3 regions of the Streptomyces sp. NPDC093064 genome follow, and region 3 is predicted to be linked to each of the others. Evidence: riboswitches for the same ligand, from Rfam matches in the RefSeq annotation. Region 3 holds a riboswitch; each other region holds the start of a gene.
The links. Region 3 has a riboswitch for thiamine pyrophosphate ahead of thiO (glycine oxidase ThiO). Riboswitches for the same ligand answer to the same signal wherever they lie in the genome.
Positions count from the first base shown of each region.

Region 1: linked by a shared signal. The riboswitch ahead of thiC (phosphomethylpyrimidine synthase ThiC) and the one ahead of thiO (glycine oxidase ThiO) in region 3 are both predicted to bind thiamine pyrophosphate.
Region 2: linked by a shared signal. The riboswitch ahead of ACIQFZ_RS13080 (thiamine ABC transporter substrate-binding protein) and the one ahead of thiO (glycine oxidase ThiO) in region 3 are both predicted to bind thiamine pyrophosphate.

Region 1 covers NZ_JBIVPK010000020.1:121-6,156, reverse strand. The annotation lists gene ACIQFZ_RS23375 (DUF5326 family protein) at 58-270, shown strand; gene ACIQFZ_RS23370 (IclR family transcriptional regulator) at 576-1,370, shown strand; gene ACIQFZ_RS23365 (SsgA family sporulation/cell division regulator) at 1,468-1,905, shown strand; gene ACIQFZ_RS23360 (YibE/F family protein) at 2,009-3,499, opposite strand; TPP riboswitch at 3,571-3,748, shown strand; gene thiC (phosphomethylpyrimidine synthase ThiC) at 3,741-5,570, shown strand.
Region 2 covers NZ_JBIVPK010000008.1:209,379-217,201, reverse strand. The annotation lists gene ACIQFZ_RS13090 (ABC transporter ATP-binding protein) at 2-1,036, opposite strand; gene ACIQFZ_RS13085 (ABC transporter permease) at 1,037-2,674, opposite strand; gene ACIQFZ_RS13080 (thiamine ABC transporter substrate-binding protein) at 2,722-3,798, opposite strand; TPP riboswitch at 3,880-3,985, opposite strand; gene rlmN (23S rRNA (adenine(2503)-C(2))-methyltransferase RlmN) at 4,018-5,124, opposite strand; gene ACIQFZ_RS13070 (hypothetical protein) at 5,623-6,024, shown strand; gene ACIQFZ_RS13065 (hypothetical protein) at 6,245-6,493, shown strand; gene ACIQFZ_RS13060 (hypothetical protein) at 6,953-7,177, opposite strand; gene ACIQFZ_RS13055 (hypothetical protein) at 7,467-7,823, opposite strand, start outside.
Region 3 covers NZ_JBIVPK010000007.1:138,392-146,214, forward strand. The annotation lists gene ACIQFZ_RS11510 (phytoene desaturase family protein) at 1-79, shown strand, start outside; gene ACIQFZ_RS11515 (hypothetical protein) at 92-1,072, opposite strand; gene metF (methylenetetrahydrofolate reductase [NAD(P)H]) at 1,129-2,052, opposite strand; gene thiE (thiamine phosphate synthase) at 2,229-2,894, opposite strand; gene ACIQFZ_RS11530 (Rv2175c family DNA-binding protein) at 3,035-3,400, opposite strand; gene ACIQFZ_RS11535 (NAD(P)/FAD-dependent oxidoreductase) at 3,467-4,696, opposite strand; gene ACIQFZ_RS11540 (hypothetical protein) at 4,726-5,145, opposite strand; TPP riboswitch at 5,199-5,310, shown strand; gene thiO (glycine oxidase ThiO) at 5,308-6,474, shown strand; gene thiS (sulfur carrier protein ThiS) at 6,471-6,671, shown strand; gene ACIQFZ_RS11555 (thiazole synthase) at 6,675-7,469, shown strand; gene pknB (Stk1 family PASTA domain-containing Ser/Thr kinase) at 7,585-7,823, shown strand, end outside.

The sequences.
Region 1 (6,036 bases), on a different contig from region 3:
GTGCGGGATGCCGACAGGGCCCGGCACCGCGCCGGCGGAGAGATGAGGACGAGGACAATGCGAGAGATCTTCGCGAGTCTGCCGTGGTGGGTGAAGTGGATCGCGGTGCCCGTCATCGCTCTGGTCGTCTTCGGCGGCGTGATAGCGAGCGTGATCGGCTTCGTGGTCTGGCTGCTGTTCAAGGTGCTGATCTTCGTCGCGCTGGTCGGCGGGCTGATCTACATCGTGCGGAAGTTCATGGCGGGGTCGTCCTCACGCAGCGACTGGTGAGTGCCGGAGGGCGCCGGTGAACCGGTAACGGGAATCGCCGTTTCCCTCGCGGGAGGGAAGTTTCCCGGACAAGCCGTCCGTGTGCGGTGACAGGCGGATAAGGTCCGGGGATCGATGCGGGGGTCGGCCCCCGCGGGCGGCGTACACCCCCATTCGTGTTCCCCGCACGGCTGCCCCCCTCGCGCTACGGGAGTGACCCCTTGGCCACGGTTGACACCGCACCCGCAGAACGGCACGCGCCGCCCGCACCCCGGGGGCCGTCCCGCTCGACGGCCCTCCCGGCGCAGCCGCGTTCGTCGGCCCCCTTGGAACGGCCCAGGGCCACGGTCCCGGAGCAGCCCAGCCCCCAGCAGCCCCCCACCCTCATCGGATCCGTGCAGCGCGCGATGCGCCTGCTGGAGACCGTCGCGCGGCACGAGCACGGAGCGCCCGCCAAGCAGCTCGCCCGTGAGACGGGCCTGGCCCTGCCCACCGCCTACCACCTGTTGCGCACCCTCGTCCACGAGGGCTATCTGCGCCGCGACCGGGGCCTGTTCTTCCTGGGTGAGGCCGCCGAGCGGCTGAGTAGCAGCGGAGCGGCGCAGAAACGTCGCACCACGATTGTCGAGGCGCTCGCCCAGTGGCGGGATTCCATCGGAGCGCCGCTGTACTACGCGATGTACCGCGAGGGCGAGATCGAGCTCATGTGCGTATCCGCCACCGCGGCCATCCCGGCGGTCGAGGAATGGGCCGGCTTCCGCGAGACCGGGCACGCGCACGCGATCGGCCAGTGCCTGCTGTCCCAGCTGGACGACAGGGCCCGCCGCGACCACCTCGACCGCTACCCCGTGCGGTCGCTCACCCCGTACACGGTCCGTGACGAGCACACGGTGCTGCGGCGCCTGGAACGGGCTCGGCCGATGGAGCCGGTGACCGAGCGGCAGGAGTACGCGCTGGGGGCGGTGTGCGCGGCGATTCCCATCACGGTGGGCACCACGGCGGCCGCGATCGCCCTCTCCCTGCCGGCCCATCAGGTGGACCGGCTGCTGCCCGCCGCACGTCGGCTGCAACACGAGGTGGGACGGCGTCTGGGCTCCCTGGCGCTCTCTATCAGTATCTGAAAACTCACTCCTTGTGATCTGATGTGTACGTTCAGCAAGATGCACCATTGTCACGGGATGGATTCCCGGCCAGTCGACGGCAAACAACGGGGTAGCGATGCGCGAGTCCGTACAGGCAGAGGTCATGATGAGCTTTCTCGTGTCCGAGGAGCTCTCCTTCCGCATCCCGGTGGAGCTGCGGTACGAGACCTGTGATCCCTATGCCGTACGGCTGACCTTCCATCTGCCCGGAGACGCCCCGGTGACCTGGGCGTTCGGCCGGGAGCTGCTGATCGACGGGGTGGGGACGCCGTGCGGGGACGGTGATGTGCGCATCTCACCGGCTGACCGCGACTCGCTGAGCGAGGTCCTGATCCGGCTTCAGGTCGGCGGCGACCGGGCGCTGTTCCGCTCCTCGACGGCGCCGCTGGTGGCGTTCCTGGACCGTACGGACAAGCTGGTGCCCCTGGGCCAGGAGGGTGCGCTGGCCGACTTCGACGCCCACCTCGACGAAGCCCTGGACCGCATCCTGGCGGAGGAACAGAGCGCGGGCTGAGGCGTCACGGCAGCGGACGCGGGCGGTGGTGTAGCGCTTCGCCACGGCCTCAGGGGGTGCAGGAACGCTTCGTCGGCCGCCCAAGCGGCCCCCGCACACGGAGTCAGCGCCTGCGGCGCCTGCCCCTTCCACCGCGCGCCGGAGCGGGCAGGGTGGCCTGCGCCGCGGCCTGCGCCCGTCCCGGGCGATCGGCCGAAACCACGAGTGCCGCCAGCGCCGTGGTGACCGGCACGGAGGCGACCAGGCCGATCGAGCCCACCAGCGTGCGCACGATCTCCTCCGCGACGAGCTCACTGGTGGCGACGGTCGTCACGCTGCTCTGCGCGATGGAGAACAGCAGCAGCAGTGGGAGCGCGGCACCCGCGTACGCGAGGACGAGGGTGTTGACGACGGAGGCGATGTGGTCGCGTCCGATGCGGATGCCCGCGCGGTACAGCCCGCGCCAGCCCATCGCGGGGTTGGCCTCGTGCAGCTCCCAGACCGCCGAGGTCTGTGTCACCGTCACATCGTCCAGGACGCCGAGCGAGCCGATGATGACACCGGCGAGCAGCAGGCCGCTCATGTCTATCGACGGATACAGGCCGTGGATCAGACCGGTGCTGTCGTCGGTGTTGCCGGTCAGCGCGGCCCAGCCGATGAACAGCGAGCCCAGGAAGCCGATCAGCATCAGCGAGATCAGCGTGCCGAGCACCGCGACCGAGGTACGGGCGGACAGGCCGTGACACATGTACAGCGCGATCAGCATGATGGCGCTGGCCCCCACCACCGCCACGACCAGCGGGTTCGAGCCCTGCAGGATCGCGGGCAGGACGAAGAGGTTCAGCACCAGGAAGCTGATGGCCAGCGCGACCAGCGCCATGACGCCCCGCATCCGCCCGACGACCACGACGGCGAGTGCGAAGAGACCGGCCAGCAGCGTCATCGGGAAGTGCCGGTTGACGTCGGTGACCGAATACTGCAAGTCCTTGGGTGCCGAGGGCTCGTAGGCGACCACGACCTTCTCGCCCTGGTGCAGCTGCCGGGACTGGTCGGGCTGCACGACCTCGGTGAAGGTACGGCCCTTGTCCTTGCCGGCGTCCACCCGGATCGTGGCCTTCTTGCAGCTCCCGGACTGCTGCTGCTGTGCGGAGGACCCCTCGGCAGTGGAGGTGTCGCCGGTCGGTGTGTCCCCGGAGGCGTTCACCGACCGGCAGCTGACCTCGAGCACCTCGACGACGGTGGCCTGCTGGGTCTGCCGGTCGAAGCCCACGCCGGTGCGCTCGTGCGACGGGGCGCCACCCGGCCACAGCACGACGAGTCCGGCCGCTACCACGGCGGCGAACGGGATGAGGATCGCCGCGATCACCTTGCGGAGGTGCTTCGACACGGGTGCGGCCGGCCCGTGGCTGTGGCTGTGCCCGTGTCCGCCACCGCTTCCCGGACCGTGCCCGGTGCCGTTCCCCGGGCTGTGGCCGGTACTGCTGCCCGGGCCGTGGCCGCCGCCGGTCGCGGGGCCGTGTCCGTGGCCGGCGGCGGTGGCTTCCTGGCCGTGCCGGACGTCCTGTCCGCGTCGGGGTTCGGGCGGCGGATGGGGGAACTGCTCTGTCGTGGTCACCGCCCGATCATCGCAAGAACGGCACAGGCCCACTGTTCACCGCGCCACAAATGACGCTAGCGTGGAGGCACCTTTGCACACGCGGGAGCTCGGAGCACCGGGCTGAGAGGGCGCTGACCTCCGTCTTTGCGATGTTTCACGTGGAACGTGCGATGTTTCACAGGAAACGCCGGCAGACGGATACCGCTGCGTCGACCGCCGAACCTGTTACCGGGTAATGCCGGCGTAGGGAGTAGGTCTCATGACCAACAAGGACGTACGCACGCCTGCCTCCAAGCAGATCTCCAGCGACGCGGAGCGGATCGCTTCCGACGCTTCCGACGGGGAGGCTGGGAAGTCCATCGGCTGGCACAAGGGCTACGTGGAGGGCTCACGCCCCGATCTGCGAGTGCCGGTCCGTCAGGTGCACCTCACCAACGAGCAGTCCGTCACGCTGTACGACACCTCCGGCCCGTACACCGATCCACTCGTGGGCACCGATGTCCGCAGGGGCCTGCCGCCGTTGCGGGAGAACTGGATCGTGGCCCGCGGCGACACCGAGGAGTACGCCGGCCGTCCCGTCCGCCCCGAGGACGACGGGATCAAGCACACCTCGCCACGCGGCGGTCTGCGCAACCTCGACGCGGTGTTCCCGGGACGGCCGCGCCAGCCGCGTCGCGGTCGCGACGGAGGAACGGTGACGCAGCTCGCCTACGCGCGCCGCGGGGAGATCACGCCGGAGATGGAGTTCGTGGCCATCCGGGAGAACGTTGCTCCCGAGACCGTCCGCGAGGAGATCGCGGCGGGCCGCGCGGTGCTGCCGGCCAACGTCAACCACCCGGAGATCGAGCCGATGATCATCGGCAAGCGGTTCCTGGTGAAGGTCAACGCCAACATCGGCAACTCCGCGGTGACCTCTTCCATCGAGGAGGAGGTGGAGAAGATGACCTGGGCGACCCGCTGGGGCGCCGACACGGTCATGGACCTCTCCACCGGCCGCAACATCCACACCACCCGTGAGTGGGTGCTGCGCAACTCCCCCGTCCCGATCGGCACGGTCCCGCTCTACCAGGCCCTGGAGAAGGTGGACGGCAAGGCCGAGGAACTGACCTGGGAGATCTACAAGGACACCGTCATCGAGCAGGCCGAACAGGGCGTGGACTACATGACCGTCCACGCCGGGGTACGCCTCGCTTACGTGCCGCTGACCGCGAACCGAAAGACCGGCATCGTCTCGCGCGGCGGCTCGATCATGGCCGCCTGGTGCCTGGCGCACCACAAGGAGTCGTTCCTCTACGAGAACTTCGAGGAGCTCTGCGAGATCCTCGCGGCCTATGACGTCACGTACTCGTTGGGCGACGGACTCCGGCCCGGTTCGATCGCGGACGCCAACGACGAGGCGCAGTTCGCGGAACTGCGCACGCTCGGGGAACTCGGCCGGATCGCCAGGCGTTTGGACGTACAGACCATGATCGAGGGCCCGGGGCACGTCCCGATGCACAAGATCAAGGAGAACATCGACCTTCAGCAGGAGATCTGCGATGAGGCTCCGTTCTATACGCTCGGCCCGCTGACGACGGACGTCGCCCCGGCGTACGACCACATCACCTCCGGCATCGGCGCCGCGATGATCGCCTGGTGGGGCACGGCCATGCTCTGCTACGTCACGCCCAAGGAGCACCTGGGCCTGCCCAACCGCGACGACGTCAAGACCGGCGTCATCACCTACAAGATCGCCGCCCACGCGGCCGACCTCGCCAAGGGGCACCCGGGCGCGCAGGAGTGGGACGACGCCCTGTCCGACGCCCGCTTCGAGTTCCGGTGGGAGGACCAGTTCAACCTCTCCCTCGACCCGGACACGGCAAGGGAGTTCCACGACGAGACGCTCCCGGCGGAACCCGCCAAGACGGCCCACTTCTGCTCGATGTGCGGCCCGAAGTTCTGCTCGATGAAGATTAGTAGAAGCATCACAGAGCGATTCGGTCCTGGTGGGGCTGTGACCAGCGAAGATGAGGTGGCTACCGGAATGCTCGCCAAGTCCGCCGAGTTCGCGGCGCAGGGTAACCGGCTGTATCTGCCAATTGCGGACTGATCTTCTGACGTCTCAGCGTCTCCCGGCACAGACTCCGGGAGACGCTCGCGTCATCGACGAAATCACCGTCAGCACCTCTCAGGGACGCCGCACCGGCGCCTACCGCCTCGTCACGACCCTGACCGATCCCCGCACCCACCCCGCAGCCGAGCTGATCAGGCTCTACCACGAGCGATGGGGTGCGACACGAAGTCGCACGAGATTGAGTGAATTACCTGATTGGAGGATCGACTTGATGTCGACAGCGTAGTTCCGGGCCAGTGCTCAAGGCCCGTCCCCACTTCGACATGCGTCGCCGGTAACGGCGGGGTATGAAGCTCGAAGGAGAAGCCCAAGGGCCCCTGTTCCATCCGGGGGTTACAGGCAAGGGGAAGACCGGACGGGTGAACGCAAGTGAACCCCTGATGATGCCTCGTGATCGTGGGCCCCGCCGATGGATTGCTTCAGCGGGGTGCAGGACTGGCCG
Region 2 (7,823 bases), on a different contig from region 3:
ACTAGGTGCCCTGCGGTCGATCAAGCACCACGATTTCGGTCGTGTCGAACTCCACGGCCACCTCGTCCCCGACCTCCGGTGCCGCGCGCAGGGCACAGGCCGCCTCCAGGCGGGGGGCGTTGTCGGGCTGGAGGTGGACGGTGACGTGGGTGCCCTTGAAGGTGCGGGCGGTCACCGCGCAGGGCAGTCCCTCGGCGGTGGGGACGAGGCGGACTCCCGCGGGCCGGACGAGGAGGGTGCGGGCCCCCTGGGCCGAGCCGCCGGGGACCGGCACCTTGCCCCACGGGGTGACCGCTACCTCGCCGTCCACGTTCGCCTCCACCACGTTCTCGAAGCCGAGGAAACGGGCCACGAAGGCGTCGGCCGGCCGCTGCCACACCTCGAGTGGCGTGCCCCACTGGGCGATCCGGCCGTCCCGCATCACCACGACCCGGTCGGCGAGCGCGAAGGCCTCGCCCTGGTCGTGCGTGACCGCGAGCACGGTGGTGCCCAACCGTCCGAACAACTCACGCAGTTCCACGACGAGACGCTCCCGCAGCGAGCGGTCGAGCTGGCCGAGCGGCTCGTCCAGCATCAGCAGCCGCGGCCGGGGGGCGAGCGCCCGGGCGAGGGCCACCCGCTGCTGCTCCCCGCCGGAGAGCGCGGCCACGGCCCGCCGCCCGGCACCGGGCAGCCCGACCAGCTCCAACAACTCCCCCACGCGGGCGTCCCGTTCGCTCCTCGCCACGCCGTGCATCCGCAGCCCGAAGCCGACGTTTCCGGCCACGTCCCGCTGCGGGAACAGCTGGTGGTCCTGGAACATCAGCCCCACCTCGCGCCGGTGCACCGGCACCCCCGACTGGTCCCGCCCATCCAGCAGTACCCGCCCGGAGTCCAGCGGCTGGAGCCCGGCCACCGCGCGCAGCAGTGTCGACTTGCCGCTGCCGCTGGGTCCGAGCACGCACACGATCTCGTGCTCGGCGACCGACAGGTCGACCGCGTCCAGCGCGTCCCGCCCGCCGAAGCGCACGGTCGCGGCCTCAAGGCTCAGCAGCATCTAGAACTCCCCGCTCCGGTCGGTGCGCAGCCGCTCCAGCACCAGCAGCGCCACCGCGCACACCACCATCAGAATCGTCGACAGGGCCATCGCCTGGCCGTAGTTGAGGTCTCCGGGCCGGCCGATCAGCCGCGCCACGGCGACCGGCAGCGTCGGACGGTCGGGGCGCGCGATGAACACGGTCGCCCCGAACTCCCCCAGCGACACCGCGAAGGCGAACCCGGCGGCGATCAGCAGCGCCCGCCGTACCAGGGGCAGGTCGACCTCCCGCCACACCCGCCACGGCGAGGCCCCGAGCACGGCCGCCGCCTCCCGGAGCCGTACGTCCACCGCGCGCAGCACGGGGAGCATGGTCCGTACGACGAAGGGCACGCCGACCAGGGCCTGCGCCAGCGGAACCAGGATCCAGGACTGCCTGAGGTCCAGCGGCGGGCGGTCCAGGGCGATCAGGAAGCCGAAGCCGACGGTCACCGCGGAGACCCCGAGCGGCAGCATCAGCAGCGCGTCGAAGCCGCGTACGAGCCGGGCCGCGATGGGGGTCCCCCCGTTGGAGCGAAGGCGAGAGTGAGGGAGGCGGGTGAGGGCCGCGGCGGCGAGCGCGCCGATCACCACGGCGATGGCGGTCGCCGCGGCGGCATAGCTCAGGGAGGTGCCGACGGCGTCGATCGGCGCGACCAGGAAGGTGCCGCCGTCCGCGTTCGTCAGCGCCCGGTAGTAGCCGAACCCGGGCGCGGTGAGCGACCGCTGCACCAGCACGGCGAGCGGCAGTACGACGAGGACGGCGATGGTGGCGAGGACACCGGCCAGCATCGTCCACTGCCCGGCACCGCGCGGCCGGCGGGCGGTCAGCGAGGCGTCCACCAGCTTCAGCGCGGTCTCGCGGCGCCGAACGGTCCAGGCGTGCACGGCGAGGATCGCGCCCACCGCGGCGAACTGGAGGAGCGTCAGGACCGCGGCGGTGGCCAGGTCGAAGATCTCGGACGTCTGCCGGTAGATCTCCACCTCGAGGGTGGAGAAGGTGGGGCCGCCGAGGATCTGCACCACACCGAAGGAGGTGAACGTGAACAGGAAGACCATGAGTGCGGCGGCGGCGACCGCGGGCGCCAGCGCGGGCAGGGTGACCTTCCGCCAGGCGGCGAGCGGCGAGGCGCCGAGCATCCGGGCCGCCTCCTCCTGGCGCGGGTCGAGCCCCGCCCACAGACCGCCCACGGTCCGTACGACGACGGCGTAGTTGAAGAAGACGTGGGCGAGCAGGATCGCCCAGACCGTGGTGTCCAGCCGTACGCCCCACAGTTCGTCGAGCAGGCCGCCGCGCCCGACCAGCGCGAGGAACGCAGTGCCGACCACGACCGTGGGCAGCACGAACGGCACGGTGACGACGGCTCGCAGAACCTGCCGGCCGGGGAAGTCGAGGCGCGCGAAGACATAGGCGCCGGGCAGGGCTACGAGCAGGGTGAGCACGGTGGAGGCGAGCGCCTGCCAAGTGGTGAACCACAGGACGTGCCGGATGTCGGACTGTCCGAGCACATCGGCGATCCGCCCCAACTGCCAGGCCCCGTCGGCCTCCAGGCCGCGCCGGACGATCGCGACCACGGGGTAGGCGAAGAACACCGCGAAGAACGCGACGGGCACGGCCATGAGACCGAGCCGCGCCGCGTTCCCCGTCCGGCGGCCGCGTCCGCGGCCTACCTGAGGACGAGCGAGGTCCACGACTTGACCCACTGGTCACGGTTGGCGGCGATCTTGGCGGGGACCATGGTCTCGGGGTCCTTGGCCTGGGGGCCGTACTTCACGAACTCCGGGGGCACTTGGGCGCCTTCGCGCACCGGGTAGACGAACATGTTCAGCGGCATGTCGTCCTGGAACTTCTTGGTGATCAGGAAGTCCAGGAACGCCTTGCCGCCCTCGGTGTTCCCGGCGTTGCTCAGCAGTCCGGCGTACTCGACCTGGCGGAAGCAGGTGCCCTGCGCGACGCCGGTCGGCGCGGTCTTGGGCCGCGGGTCGGCGTAGATGACCTCGGCGGGCGGCGAGGAGGCGTAGGAGACGACGAGGGGACGGTCGCCCTTGGCCTTCCTGCCGCCGGCGGAGCCGGAGAACTCCTGGTTGTAGGCCTGCTCCCAGCCGTCGACGACCTTGACGCCGTTGGCCTTGAGCTTCTTCCAGTAGTCCTGCCAGCCCTTGTCCCCGTACTGCGCGGCGGTGCCGAGCAGGAAGCCGAGGCCGGGCGAGGAGGTGGCGGCGTTCTCGGTGACGAGGAGGTTCTTGTACTCCGGCTTGACCAGGTCGTCGAACGAGGCGGGCGGGGTCAGCTTGTGGTCGGCGAAGTACTTCTTGTCGTAGTTGACGCAGATGTCGCCGGTGTCGATGGGCGTGACCCGGTGCTTCGCTTCGTCGACGCGGTACTGCGGCAGGATCAGGTCCGAACCCTTCGGCTCGTACGACTGGAACAGCCCGTTGTCCAGGGCGCGGGACAGCAGCGTGTTGTCGACGCCGAAGAAGACGTCGCCCTGCGGGTTGTCCTTGGTGAGGATGGCCTTGTTGACGGCCTGGCCGGCGTCGCCGTCCTCGAGGACCTTGACCTTGTAGCCGGAGCTCTTCTCGAAGTCCGCGATGACGCTCTTGGAGGCGGCCCACGAGTTGTGGCTGACCAGCGTCACCGTCCTGGAGCCGGCCGAACTCTTGTCGCCCGGCGACGAACCGCACGCCGACAGCGTGACCAGGCCGAGCCCGACCGCCACGACGGCGAACGTCTTGGTGTGCACTGAAGTCCTCCTGGGGGTTGGCCAGGAAGAGACGCGGCCCTGCCCGGGATCCGCGAGGGACACCCGGGCAGGGCACAACAGCTTGAGTGATGACCGAACTTCCTACCCAGAATGACCTGGGCGAGGTTCAGAGGGTCTGCGGCCGGTGCCGCACTCTCAGCGCTGTGGCGCTCCCCTGTCGGAATATGAAGATGTGTGCGGTATCAGCCTACCGTCCGGCTACCTTTCGGTGGCAGCCAGCTGACCGCAGGCGCCGTCGATCTCCTGACCGCGGGTGTCCCGGATGGTCACCGGCACACCGTGGGCGGCGATCGCCTCGACGAAGGCCTTCTCGTCCTCGGGGCGGGACGCGGTCCACTTGGAGCCGGGCGTCGGGTTCAGCGGGATGAGGTTGACGTGCACCGGCCTGCCCTTGAGCAGCCGGCCGAGCCGGTCGCCGCGCCACGCCTGGTCGTTGATGTCCCGGATCAGCGCGTACTCGATGGACAGCCGGCGCCCGGACCTGGCGGTGTACTCGAATCCGGCGTCGAGCACCTCCCGCACCTTCCACCGCGTATTGACCGGGACGAGCGTGTCGCGTAGTTCGTCGTCCGGCGCGTGCAGGGAGATGGCGAGCCGGCACTTGAAGCCCTCGTCGGAGAACCGGTGGATGGCCGGGACCAGGCCCACCGTCGATACGGTGATCCCGCGCTGGGACAGGCCGAGCCCGTCCGGCTCGGGGTCGGTCAGGGCGCGGATGGCGCCGACGACGCGGTTGTAGTTGGCGAGCGGCTCGCCCATGCCCATGAAGACGATGTTCGACAGGCGAGCGGGACCACCGGGGACCTCTCCGTCCCGCAGGGCGCGCATCCCGTCCACGATCTGGTGCACGATCTCGGCGGTGGACAGGTTCCGGTCGAGCCCGGCCTGTCCCGTGGCGCAGAACGGGCAGTTCATGCCGCAGCCCGCCTGCGAGCTGATGCACATGGTCACCCGGTCCGGGTAGCGCATGAGCACCGACTCCACGAGCGTGCCGTCGAACAGGCGCCACAGCGTCTTGCGGGTGGTCCCCTGGTCGGTCGACAGATGCCGTACGACCGTCATCAGCTCGGGAAGCAGCGCCTCCTGGAGCTTGGCGCGGGATCCGGCGGGGATGTCGGTCCACTGCTCCGGGTCGTGCGCGTACCGCGCGAAGTAGTGCTGCGCGAGCTGCTTGGCACGGAACGGCTTCTCGCCGATCGCGGCGACGGCCTCCTTGCGCTCAGCGGGCGACAGATCGGCAAGGTGCCGCGGCGGCTTCTTGGCACCGCGCGGGGCGACGAAAGTGAGTTCTCCGGGCTTAGGCATGGCTGTACCAGTGTCGCAGATCAAATCCGGTGACCTGGGGCTGCCGGTCGGGACACCTGTCGCCGGTGGTCGCCATCCGTCGCCGCCGGTCCCCCTCGGACGGCCCAGGGGCGGCCCGAGCCGGGACTGTCGCAGGACGCGAGGTACGCCTCTCGACGCTCGGTCCTGAGCGTGCTGCGGTGGGTGACGCTTCCCTGGTCATAGGCATGCTTGCGGGCCGCTGGATACGTCAGAACGGCCGTTCCCACTGTCCCGGGCACACCGACACTCGCTCCGAGCACCGCCGATATACCTTGATCCATGCGCTTGTCGTGCCGCGATCACGGCCGTGAGCTACGCCGGATCCGAAGGTCTGTGATCAGCGCACCAGGAGAGTGCGGCTGCGGGCTGTGGCACGCAAGACGATGTTCGGCTCCGCCGGGCACAGCTCATGTCGAGCGGGGGAACTCAAAAGACCCAGGGCCATGCACTGTCCCGTACGACCACTAACCTCTCGGCGTGACGAGAGAGCAAGGCCCCGAGACTGTCCCGATTCGCCGTCGAGCGTGGGTTGCGGTCGTCTCCGTCGCATTGCGTGCTCTGCTCGGTCTTGCTGTCTGGGGAGTCCTGGCTCTGGCGCTTTGGCACTTCGAAGACGGGGTCGATAGAACGCTCACCTTCGCGGTCCAGGTGTTCGCCGCTGCCCCGATGCTCGGGCTCTACCTCGCCGAGCCGCCGCGCCGACGCGTTGGATGTGCCGTCGCTCTCGTGGCCGTGCTCGTGATGGCAGGGCTCGGCTTCACAGCGCAGGCGTGGCTCTCCCCCACGCTCCAGGTGGGGTTCCAGGTAGGCGCGATTGTCGGGGTACCCGTTGGTGCAGCCCTGTTCGCTTTGATCGTCAGCCGGGCAAAGGCTGCCTGATCGCACACCTGGGCTGCCGACCGCTCGGTACCCGCTGATATGGCGGCGAGTGATCGAGCGGCGGGGTCCGCTCGTCGCGGCTGATCCCCTCGATGCGAACTATGGGCACGGTGGCCGCTGAGGTCGGCCGGGCGCGTCGGCTGGTTGCTTGGGGTTGGCAACGGTCGGTCCTGGGCACGGGGTTGCTGTACTTCCCTGCTGTACAGCAGCCAGATGCGCGATGTACAACATCGGCATGACAACTCAACCGACGCGGGCGATGTGGTGGGCCGAGATAGCCGTCTTCCTCACCGCGGCCGCCGCGACCCTCACGGCGATCGCGTTTCTGGCGTCGTTGGCAGCCGGGGGCCGCCACGTGACCCTCGACGTCGTGCCGATCGCGCTGTCCATCGGCGTCGGTATCTTCGTGAGCAGTCGGTTCAGGGCGTGGGGGTTGCGTCGCAGAGCCGCGTGCCCCACACAACCTTGAAAACCGTCGTGGCGCGAGCCACCGTGGCACCCAGCCCACGGCTCCGGCAATCCAGCTTAGGAACAGCAGGGCAGAAGCGGACTCGAGCATCTGGACCCAGCGGTCACCATCCGTGATCAACTCGGCGAGGTAAATCCCCGCGTCAAAGCTCCCCGCCGCGAACAAGAAGACCGAGGTTCTACCAAGCGATCCCCGTGTCTTGCCTGTTCTTGCTCCCACTCTTGCCGGTTCTTGCTCCCACCTGGACACTCTGCATGCCGCTCATGATGAGTGCGATCGGGCCACATGGCTATAACCCGACGGCTGTCGCTGCCGTACCGGGCTGACCGCTGCCGTTCGCACTGCCGTCAGTGGTCGTCACTGGTCGCCGCTGATCACTCTCGGACGGCCCCTTTGCCGTCTTTTGACTCAAAACGCCATCCAATTCCCACCCTGGGACGTATCACCTTCAAGCATGTCTCATATGCCTCTGGCATATTCAGGAGGAGCGCCATGGCGATCTTCAATGTTCTCTTCCCCGCCCGTGGCCATGACCACGGCCACGGCCACGGGGGCCACCGTGGCCACGGAGAGCGTGGCGAACGCGGAGAGCGCGGAGAACGCGGCGAACGCGGCGAGCGTGGCGAACGCGGCGAACGCGGCGAGCGTGGCGAACGCGGCGAACGCGGCGAACGCGGCAGGCACGGTTACTGATTTTGGTCACTACTAGTCACTCGCAGCGGAGCGGACCGAAGCCCAAGGGAGCCGGTCCGCTCCGTTAGCACGTCCTGCGGCGGCTGCTGTCGATGGGAACGGATCCGCAGGCCGTGGTTCGAGGCCGCCCCGCCGCTACCCCCGCGCGAGGTGTTCCAGGCGGGCTCTGACAACCGCTCCTCCGCGCCGCCGGCCGTCCGCGCCCACCCGGAGGAGCGAAGTGACGACGGGTGCTTGATGAAGTGGAGAAGGTCTTACCGCGTGCCGCCTGGGGCCTGTTCTAGCAGCCCGCCTCGACGCCGCTGCTCACGAACGAGTCGATGTTGATCGAGTAGCCGGCCCCGGTGGTGAGGTCGGGGCGGCTTCCGTGACCGTCCTCCGCAAGGCCCTCGGCGGTGAGGAAGACGATCTGCAGGACCTTGTTCTCTCTGGCGAAGCACAGGTCATCGGGCAAGGCCTCGGAGTCCGGATTCCATCCGTCCCGTACCGCCGCCGTCTGGTAGTACGCGGCCACTTCGGCCTGTGTGCCGGGGAAGGCGTATGTCCGGTTGGCATACACCGAGACATCGCCGCTGTCCGCCCAGCAGCCGGCGTCGACCTTCTCGAAGCCCCGGGCGACGGTGGCCCCGGCGGGCCG
Region 3 (7,823 bases):
GCTGCCGCACGCCGGGATGTCGGGGGCGCTGGTGGCCGGGCTGATCGTGGAAGGACCGGAGTTCCGCGGCTCCCAGTGAGCCGGGGAGCGTTCAGAAGCGGTACTGCTCGTCGAAGCCCGTGCCGTGCTGCGGCTGACCGTGGTTGTTGCCCTGGTACGGGTAGGACTGCTGCTCCTGCGGGAGTTCGCCGCCGTAGGACTCGTCGGTGCGCTGCTGCGGCACCCACACCCCGCCGTCCGGGGTCTCACCGCCGTAGCCGCCGGCGTAGGCGTCCTGGGTGCCGTAGCCCTGCTGGCCGTAGTCCTGTTGGCCGCCGTAGCCGGTGTCGTAGGAGCCGCCGCCGTAGGTCTGGGTGCCGGCGTACGGGTCGGAGTAGGCGGCGTACTGCTGCTGGCCGGAGGCGTCGTAGCCGTAACCCTGCTGACCGTAGCCGGAGTAGTCGTACGTGTGGCTCTGGTCGGCGCCCTGGGCCGCGGTGGCGTATTGGTCCTGGGTCTGGCCGGCCCCCGGGTAGGGCGACTGCGTGCCGCCCCGGTGGGCCGAGTCTCCGTAGACGCCGTAGGAACCGGTGTCGTCGGGCAGGGGCTGCGGCTCGTACACGGCGGTGGCCTCGGCGGCCGCGGGCTGGGTGGGGCGGGCGGGGGTGAAGACGTCGTCGCCGTCGTCGTCGCCGTGGCCGTAGGACAGGCCGTCGTGGCCGGGCAGGGCCTCCATGGTGCCGGTCTCGCCGTCGGACACCTCGAGGTCGGAGACCTCCAGGGTCGGGTCCTGGTGCTCGGCCTTGCCGCGGCGGCGCGGCTTGCCGCCTTCGGCGCCGGGACGGTTGACCGCCCAGCCCGCCGCGAAGCCGCGCCGGAAGGACAGTGTGACGTAGGTCTGGCCGACCGCGAAGGCGGCCGCGCCCAGACCGATCACGACGACGGACGGGATCAGGACCCCGAGGACGACGCAGAGGAAGCCGGCGAAGGCCAGCAGCCGCCAGCGCAACCGTGCCTTGTACTGCAGCAGCACCTCGCCCAGCAGCCACAGCGCGACGATGCCGAACGCGATGTAGAGGACCGTCCAGCCCATGTACGCCCCTCTCCCAGTGGCCGCTACGCAGTGTGTCGTACGCGGGTGCGGCCGGTCTAGGTCCGCGGCCGGTGGTGCAGACCCAGGTTTTCGTAGATTTCCAGCGTCGCCGTGGAGTTGTTGAGCGTGATGAAGTGCAGCCCGGGCACTCCCTCGGCCTGCAACCGTGCGCAGAACTCGGTGGCGAACTCGATCCCAAGGGAGCGTACCGCCGCCGGATCGTCCTCCGCCGCGCGGATCCGCTCTTTGAGGTCGTCCGGGATGGCGGCGTTGCTGAGTTGGGGCAGCCGCTCGAGCATCTTCACGCTCGTGACCGGCATGATCTCGGGAATGACGGGTGTCGCGCAACCGGCCGCGGCGACACGGTCGCGCAGGCGGAGGTACGACTCCGGATCGAAGAACATCTGCGTGATGGCGTAGTCGGCGCCCGCACGGCACTTGTCGACGAAGTGCGCGACGTCGGTATCCCAGTCGGCGGAGCGGGGGTGCATCTCGGGGAAGGCCGCCACGCCGACGCAGAAGTCGCCCGACTCCTTGATGAGCCGGACGAGTTCGGCGGCGTACGTCAGTCCGCGGGGGTGCGGGACCCACTCGCCCATCGGGTCGCCGGGCGGGTCGCCGCGCACGGCGAGCATGTTCCGGATCCCGGCGTCGGCGTACTGGCCGATGATGTTGCGCAGCTCCGCCACGGAGTGGTTGACGGCAGTGAGGTGCGCCACAGGGGTGAGCGTGGTGTCGGACACGATCTGCTCGGTCGCCCTCACCGTGCCCGCGCGGGTGGAGCCGCCGGCACCGTACGTCACCGAGACGAAGTCGGGGGCGACGGCCTCGATCCTGCGCAGCGCGTTCCACAGGCTGCGCTCGCCCTTCGCCGTCTTCGGCGCCCAGAACTCGAAGGAGTACGTGCTCTTGCCGGTGGCGAGCATGTCACGCACGGTGCGCGCGCGATCAGTCCTGGTGGATGCGGTTCCGAGGGCCATACTGGCAGGCTATCCAGGGCGCGGCGGTCTCCCAACCGAGCCCCGGAAATTTGCGTGAATTGTCGGCTTCTTGTCCACCCTTCGGACAACGGGGCCGGAAATGAGCGGGTCGGGCCGGGTCGGCTGTCCGGGTTATGAGACGACCGGCCGTCGCGTCCGGCCGTGTCACGCCGCCCCTACCCCGCCTGCCGCAGCCGCGCGGCGAACTCGGCCGCCGCCGCTCCGGGGTCGTCGGCCGCGGTGATCGCCCGGACCACGACGACACGGCGGGCGCCGGCCTCCAGGACCTGGTCCAGGTTGCCGAGGTCGATGCCGCCGATGGCGAACCAGGGCCGGTCGGTGCCGAGCGAGGCGGTGTACCGAACCAGGTCGAGGCCGGGTGCGGGACGGCCGGGCTTGGTGGGCGTGGGCCAGCAGGGTCCGGTGCAGAAGTAGTCCACGCCGTCCTGCACGGCCGCGGCGGCGGCCTCGTCCTCGGCGTGCGTGGACCGGCCGATCAGGACGCCGTCGCCGAGGATCGGGCGGGCGGCGGGCACGGGAAGGTCCCCCTGCCCCAGATGCAGCACATCGGCACGGGCTGCGTGGGCGACGTCCGCCCGGTCGTTGACCGCGAGCAGCTTGCCGTGCCGGGCGCAGGCGTCGGCGAACACCGCCAGCCGGTCCAGCTCCTCCCCGGCCTCCATGCCCTTGTCCCGCAACTGCACGATGTCGACGCCCGCCGCCAGCACCGCGTCCAGGAACTCGGCCAGGTCCCCCTGCCGCCTCCGGGCGTCCGTGCACAGATACAGGCGCGCGTCACCGAGCCGGTGACGGGCGTCGGCTATGGCGGCGGTCTCAGGCATACGCGGGTTCCCCCCGGCTCGTCGGTTGGGTGGCTCGTCCGACCACTCGGACGGACCCTACCCGCCCCGCCGTCCCGGCCGACGGAAACACCGGGGCCCCGGCCGGAGGCCGGGGCCGGGTGCTCAGGCGGATGGCCGGGTCAGACGGCGAGGGCCTGGGCGCGGCGCTTCACCTCTGTGCCGCGGTTCTCACTCAGGGCCTGGGCGGGGGTGCCCGGCAGGGTCGGGTCGGGGGTGAACAGCCATTCGATCATCTCTTCGACCGTGAAGCCGTCGTCCCTCAGGAGCGTCAGGGTGCCGAACAGGCCCTTGACGACCTTGTCGCCGTCGATGAAGGCGGCGGGGACGTGCAGTGCGCGGTTCTCACCCCGGCGTACGGCGATGAGCTGGCCCTCCTTGACCAGCTGACGCACACGTGTCACCTCGACGCCGAGTTGTTCGGCGATGTCGGGAAGGGTGAGCCAGGCAGGGACGAGAGCATCGATCTTTGTGTCAATCTCGGTCACGGACACAAGCGTGCCATCTGCCACTGACACTCGGAAGCCAGGCCCGTCCACCCGGGGCCGCGTGCCTCACGCCGTCGCCGTCTTCAGGGGCCTCGCCGGGTCCGCCAGCAGCCGCGTATCCATGGGCGTGCCGGACTCGATCAGCCGCCGCCCCTGCGCCAGATCCCGCGGTCGGCCGACGGCCAGCAGAGCGACGAGCCGGCCCTCGCGGAGCCAGCAGACCGTCCACGCCGGTCCGGTGCGATCGCCGCGCCAGACGACGGTGTCGGCCGACGTGTGGTGGCCGACGTACTGCACGAAGCGCCCGAACTGCTCGGACCAGAAGTACGGCACCGGGTCGTAGACCACGGGGGTGAGGCCGACGATGTCGGCCGCGACCGTGCGCGGGCCCTGGAGCGCGTTGTCCCAGTGGTGGATCAGCAGGCGCTCGCCGTACCTTCCCGAGGGGAAGGAGGCGCAGTCGCCGACCGCGTAGACGTCCGGCACGGACGTGCGCAGGTGGTCGTCGGCCAGCACGTCCCCGTGCCGGCCCAGCTCGATGCCGGAGCCGGCCAGCCAGCCGGTGGCGGGGCGCGCGCCGATGCCGACCACGACGGCGCCCGCGGGCAGCCGCGTGCCGTCGTCGAGCACCACCGCGCCGGGTTCGACGCGCTCCACGCGCGCGTGGGTGCGCAGTTCGGCGCCGCTGTCGGCGTACCAGGCGGTCATCGGCTCGGCCACCTCCGCGGGCAGCGCCCCCGCGAGCGGCCGGTCCGCGGCCTCCACGACGGTCACGACGCAGCCCGCCTCGCGCGCGGCGGTGGCGAACTCGGCGCCGATCCAGCCCGCGCCGACGACCACGATGTCGTGCTGCTCGGTGAGCACCGGCCGCAGCCGTTCGGCGTCGTCCAGGGTGCGCAGCAGGTGGACCCCGGGGACGCCCTCCACGCCGGGCAGCCGGATCGGTTCGGCACCGGTGGCCAGGACGAGCACGTCGTACGGCACCGGCCCCGCCGAGGTCTCCAGCACATGCGCGTCGGGCCGCACGGCCAGCGCCTCGCAGCCGAGCCTCAGTTCGAGGCCGAGCGCCTCGAAGTCGATGTCGAAGGCGGAGCCCTCGGCCTTGCCGAGCAGGACGGCCTTGGACAGCGGCGGCCGGTCGTAGGGCTGGTGGGGTTCGGCGCCGATCAGTGTCACGGTGCCGGTGAAGCCCTGCTCGCGCAGGGCGACCGCGGTCTGCACGCCGGCCATGCCCGCGCCCGCGACGACTACGCGCCGCGGCCCTGATGTGCCCTGTTCCTGCGTCTGGTCGCTCACCTGATCACCATAAGTCAACTGACAAACCGTCAGTCAGGGGCGGGCCAGGTGGCCTGCTCCACAACCTCTTCCACCACGCTCGTCCCGCTGCCGGGCTGCGACTCCCAGCGCCAGGTCTCCTCCAACCGCACCCGCCCGTCGGGCAGTTCGACCACCGTCGACACGCAGTGCCCGGAGGAGGTGGTCCCGTCCTGCTTGAGCTGGACGTACCGGAAGTCGAGCCGGTCACTTTCCCTGGTACCCAACAGATGGCCGCGTACGACGTCGCCGCCCGCGTACTCGGCCCAGATCTCCCCGTTCCGCTCGTGATACGTGAAGCGGGTGCGCGTGCCCACCTGGCCCGGGGCCTGGTCGGCGACCGGGGCGAGAACGCGGCCGTCGAGCGAGGAAAAGGGCCGGGTGGAGCCGCCCGCCCGAGAGTCGTGGCGGGAGACGGGCGGGCGGGTCATGGCGGGAGGCTCCCTTACCGGGGCAATGCACTGCGGGCTAGGGTGGCCACCGTACAAGCACTCGCGGGAGCCCGGACGCACCGGGCTGAGAGGGAGGCTGGCGGCCTCCGACCGTACGAACCTGATCCGGGTCATGCCGGCGAAGGGAGGGGCTGGACGCCCATGTCGTTGCCACGTACGTCAGACGTCCTCGTCGTGGGGGGCGGCATCATCGGGCTGGTGACGGCCTGGCGCTCCGCGCAGCACGGGTTCGCCACGGCCGTGGTGGACCCCGAGCCGGGCGGCGGGGCCGCACAGGTGGCCGCCGGGATGCTGGCCGCCGTCACCGAACTGCACTACGGCGAGCAGACCCTGCTCGGGCTCAACCTGGCCTCCGCCCGCCACTACCCGGACTTCGTGGCCGAGCTGACCGAGCTGACCGGCCACGACCTCGGCTACCGCCGCTGTGGCACCCTCGCGGTCGCGCTGGACGCCGACGACCGCGCCCACCTGCGGGAACTGCACGACCTTCAGCGCCGTTCGGGCCTGGACTCCGAGTGGCTGTCCGGACGGGAGTGCCGCCGGCTCGAGCCGATGCTCGCGCCGGGCGTGCGCGGCGGGCTGCGGGTGGACGGCGACCACCAGATCGACCCGCGGCGGCTCGCCGGCGCCCTGGTCGCGGCCTGCGAGCGGGCGGGCGTGGTCTTCCACCGCGGCTGGGCCGAGCGGCTCACCCTCGCAGGCGACCGGGCCACGGGCTGTGTGCTGCGCGACGGCACCGCGCCGGCCGCGGACCAGGTGGTGCTCGCCGCGGGCAGCCACAGCGGACGGCTCGCGGGCGTCCCGGACGACGTGCTGCCGCCGGTGCGGCCGGTGAAGGGGCAGGTGCTGCGGCTGGCGGTGCCGAAGCGCTACGCGCCGTTCCTGAGCCGTACCGTGCGGGCCGTGGTGCGCGGCAGCCAGGTCTACCTGGTGCCGCGGCTCAGCGGCGAGCTGGTCGTCGGGGCCACGAGCGAGGAACTGGGCTGGGACACGACGGTGACGGCGGGCGGCGTGTACGAGCTGCTGCGCGACGCGCACGAGCTGGTGCCCGGGATCACCGAGCTGCCGCTCACGGAGACCCGGGCCGGACTGCGGCCCGGCTCCCCCGACAACGCGCCGATGCTCGGCCCGACCGGGCTGGACGGCCTGCTGCTGGCCACCGGGCACTACCGCAACGGCGTGCTGCTCACGCCGGTCACCGGTGACGCCATGGCGCACGTCCTGTCCACCGGCGAGCTGCCGGACGAGGTCCGCCCCTTCTCCCCCAGGCGTTTTCATGCCACGGCACTCACGGAGCAGCCCGTATGAACATCTCCGTCAACGGCGAGCCCCGCCGGGTCACGCCCGGCACGTCCCTCGACACCGTCGTGCGGGCCCTGAGCGCGGCGCCCTCCGGGGTGGCCGCCGCCCTCAACGAGACCGTCGTCCCGCGCGCGCGGTGGTCGTCCACGGCCCTGGCCGAGGGCGACCGCGTCGAAGTGCTGACCGCCGTCCAGGGAGGCTGAGCGATGGCCGACGATCCCTTCGTCCTCGGTGGTACGTCCTTCACCTCCCGGCTGATCATGGGCACCGGCGGCGCGCCCAGCCTGGAGGTGCTGGAGCGGGCGCTCACGGCCTCCGGCACGGAGCTGACCACGGTCGCGATGCGGCGGGTGGACCCCTCGGTGCACGGCTCCGTGCTGTCGGTGCTGGAGTCGCTCGGGATCCGGGTGCTGCCCAACACCGCGGGCTGCTTCACCGCGGGTGAGGCGGTGCTCACCGCCCGGCTGGCGCGGGAGGCGCTGGGCACGGACCTCGTGAAGCTGGAGGTGATCGCCGACGAGCGCACGCTGCTGCCGGACCCGATCGAGCTGCTGGACGCGGCGGAGACGCTGGTCGACGACGGGTTCACGGTGCTGCCGTACACGAACGACGATCCGGTGCTGGCGCGGAAGCTGGAGGACGCGGGCTGCGCCGCGATCATGCCTCTGGGCTCGCCCATCGGGTCCGGGCTCGGTATCCGCAACCCGCACAACTTCCAGCTGATCGTGGAGCACGCGCGCGTGCCGGTGATCCTGGACGCCGGGGCCGGTACGGCCTCGGACGTGGCGCTGGCCATGGAGCTGGGGTGTGCCGGGGTGATGCTCGCCTCCGCGGTGACGCGGGCGCAGGAGCCGGTGATGATGGCCGCGGCGATGCGGTCCGCCGTGGAGGCGGGGCGGCTGGCCCGGCTGGCCGGGCGGATCCCCAAGCGGCACTTCGCGGAGGCGTCGTCCCCGGCGGAGGGCCTGGCCAGGCTGGACCCGGAGCGGCCCGCGTTCTAGCTAGGCCGTCGCCCCGTTTCACGGGTGCGTGGGCCGCGTCACAGGTCGGCTTCAGTCCTGCCCCGACAGCGTCCGCGATCCGAGTGTGTCCGTGACGGCTCGTAGACTCGCCTGCGTGGATACGACCCTTCAGGACCCTCTCGTCGGGCAGGTGCTCGACGGCCGTTATCGCGTCGACGCGCGGATCGCCGTCGGCGGGATGGCCACGGTCTACCGGGCCCTGGACACCCGCCTGGACCGGGTCCTCGCGCTCAAGGTGATGCACCCCGCGCTCGCGGCCGACGGCTCGTTCGTGGAGCGGTTCATCCGGGAGGCCAAGTCGGTCGCGCGGCTGGCCCACCCGAACGTCGTGCA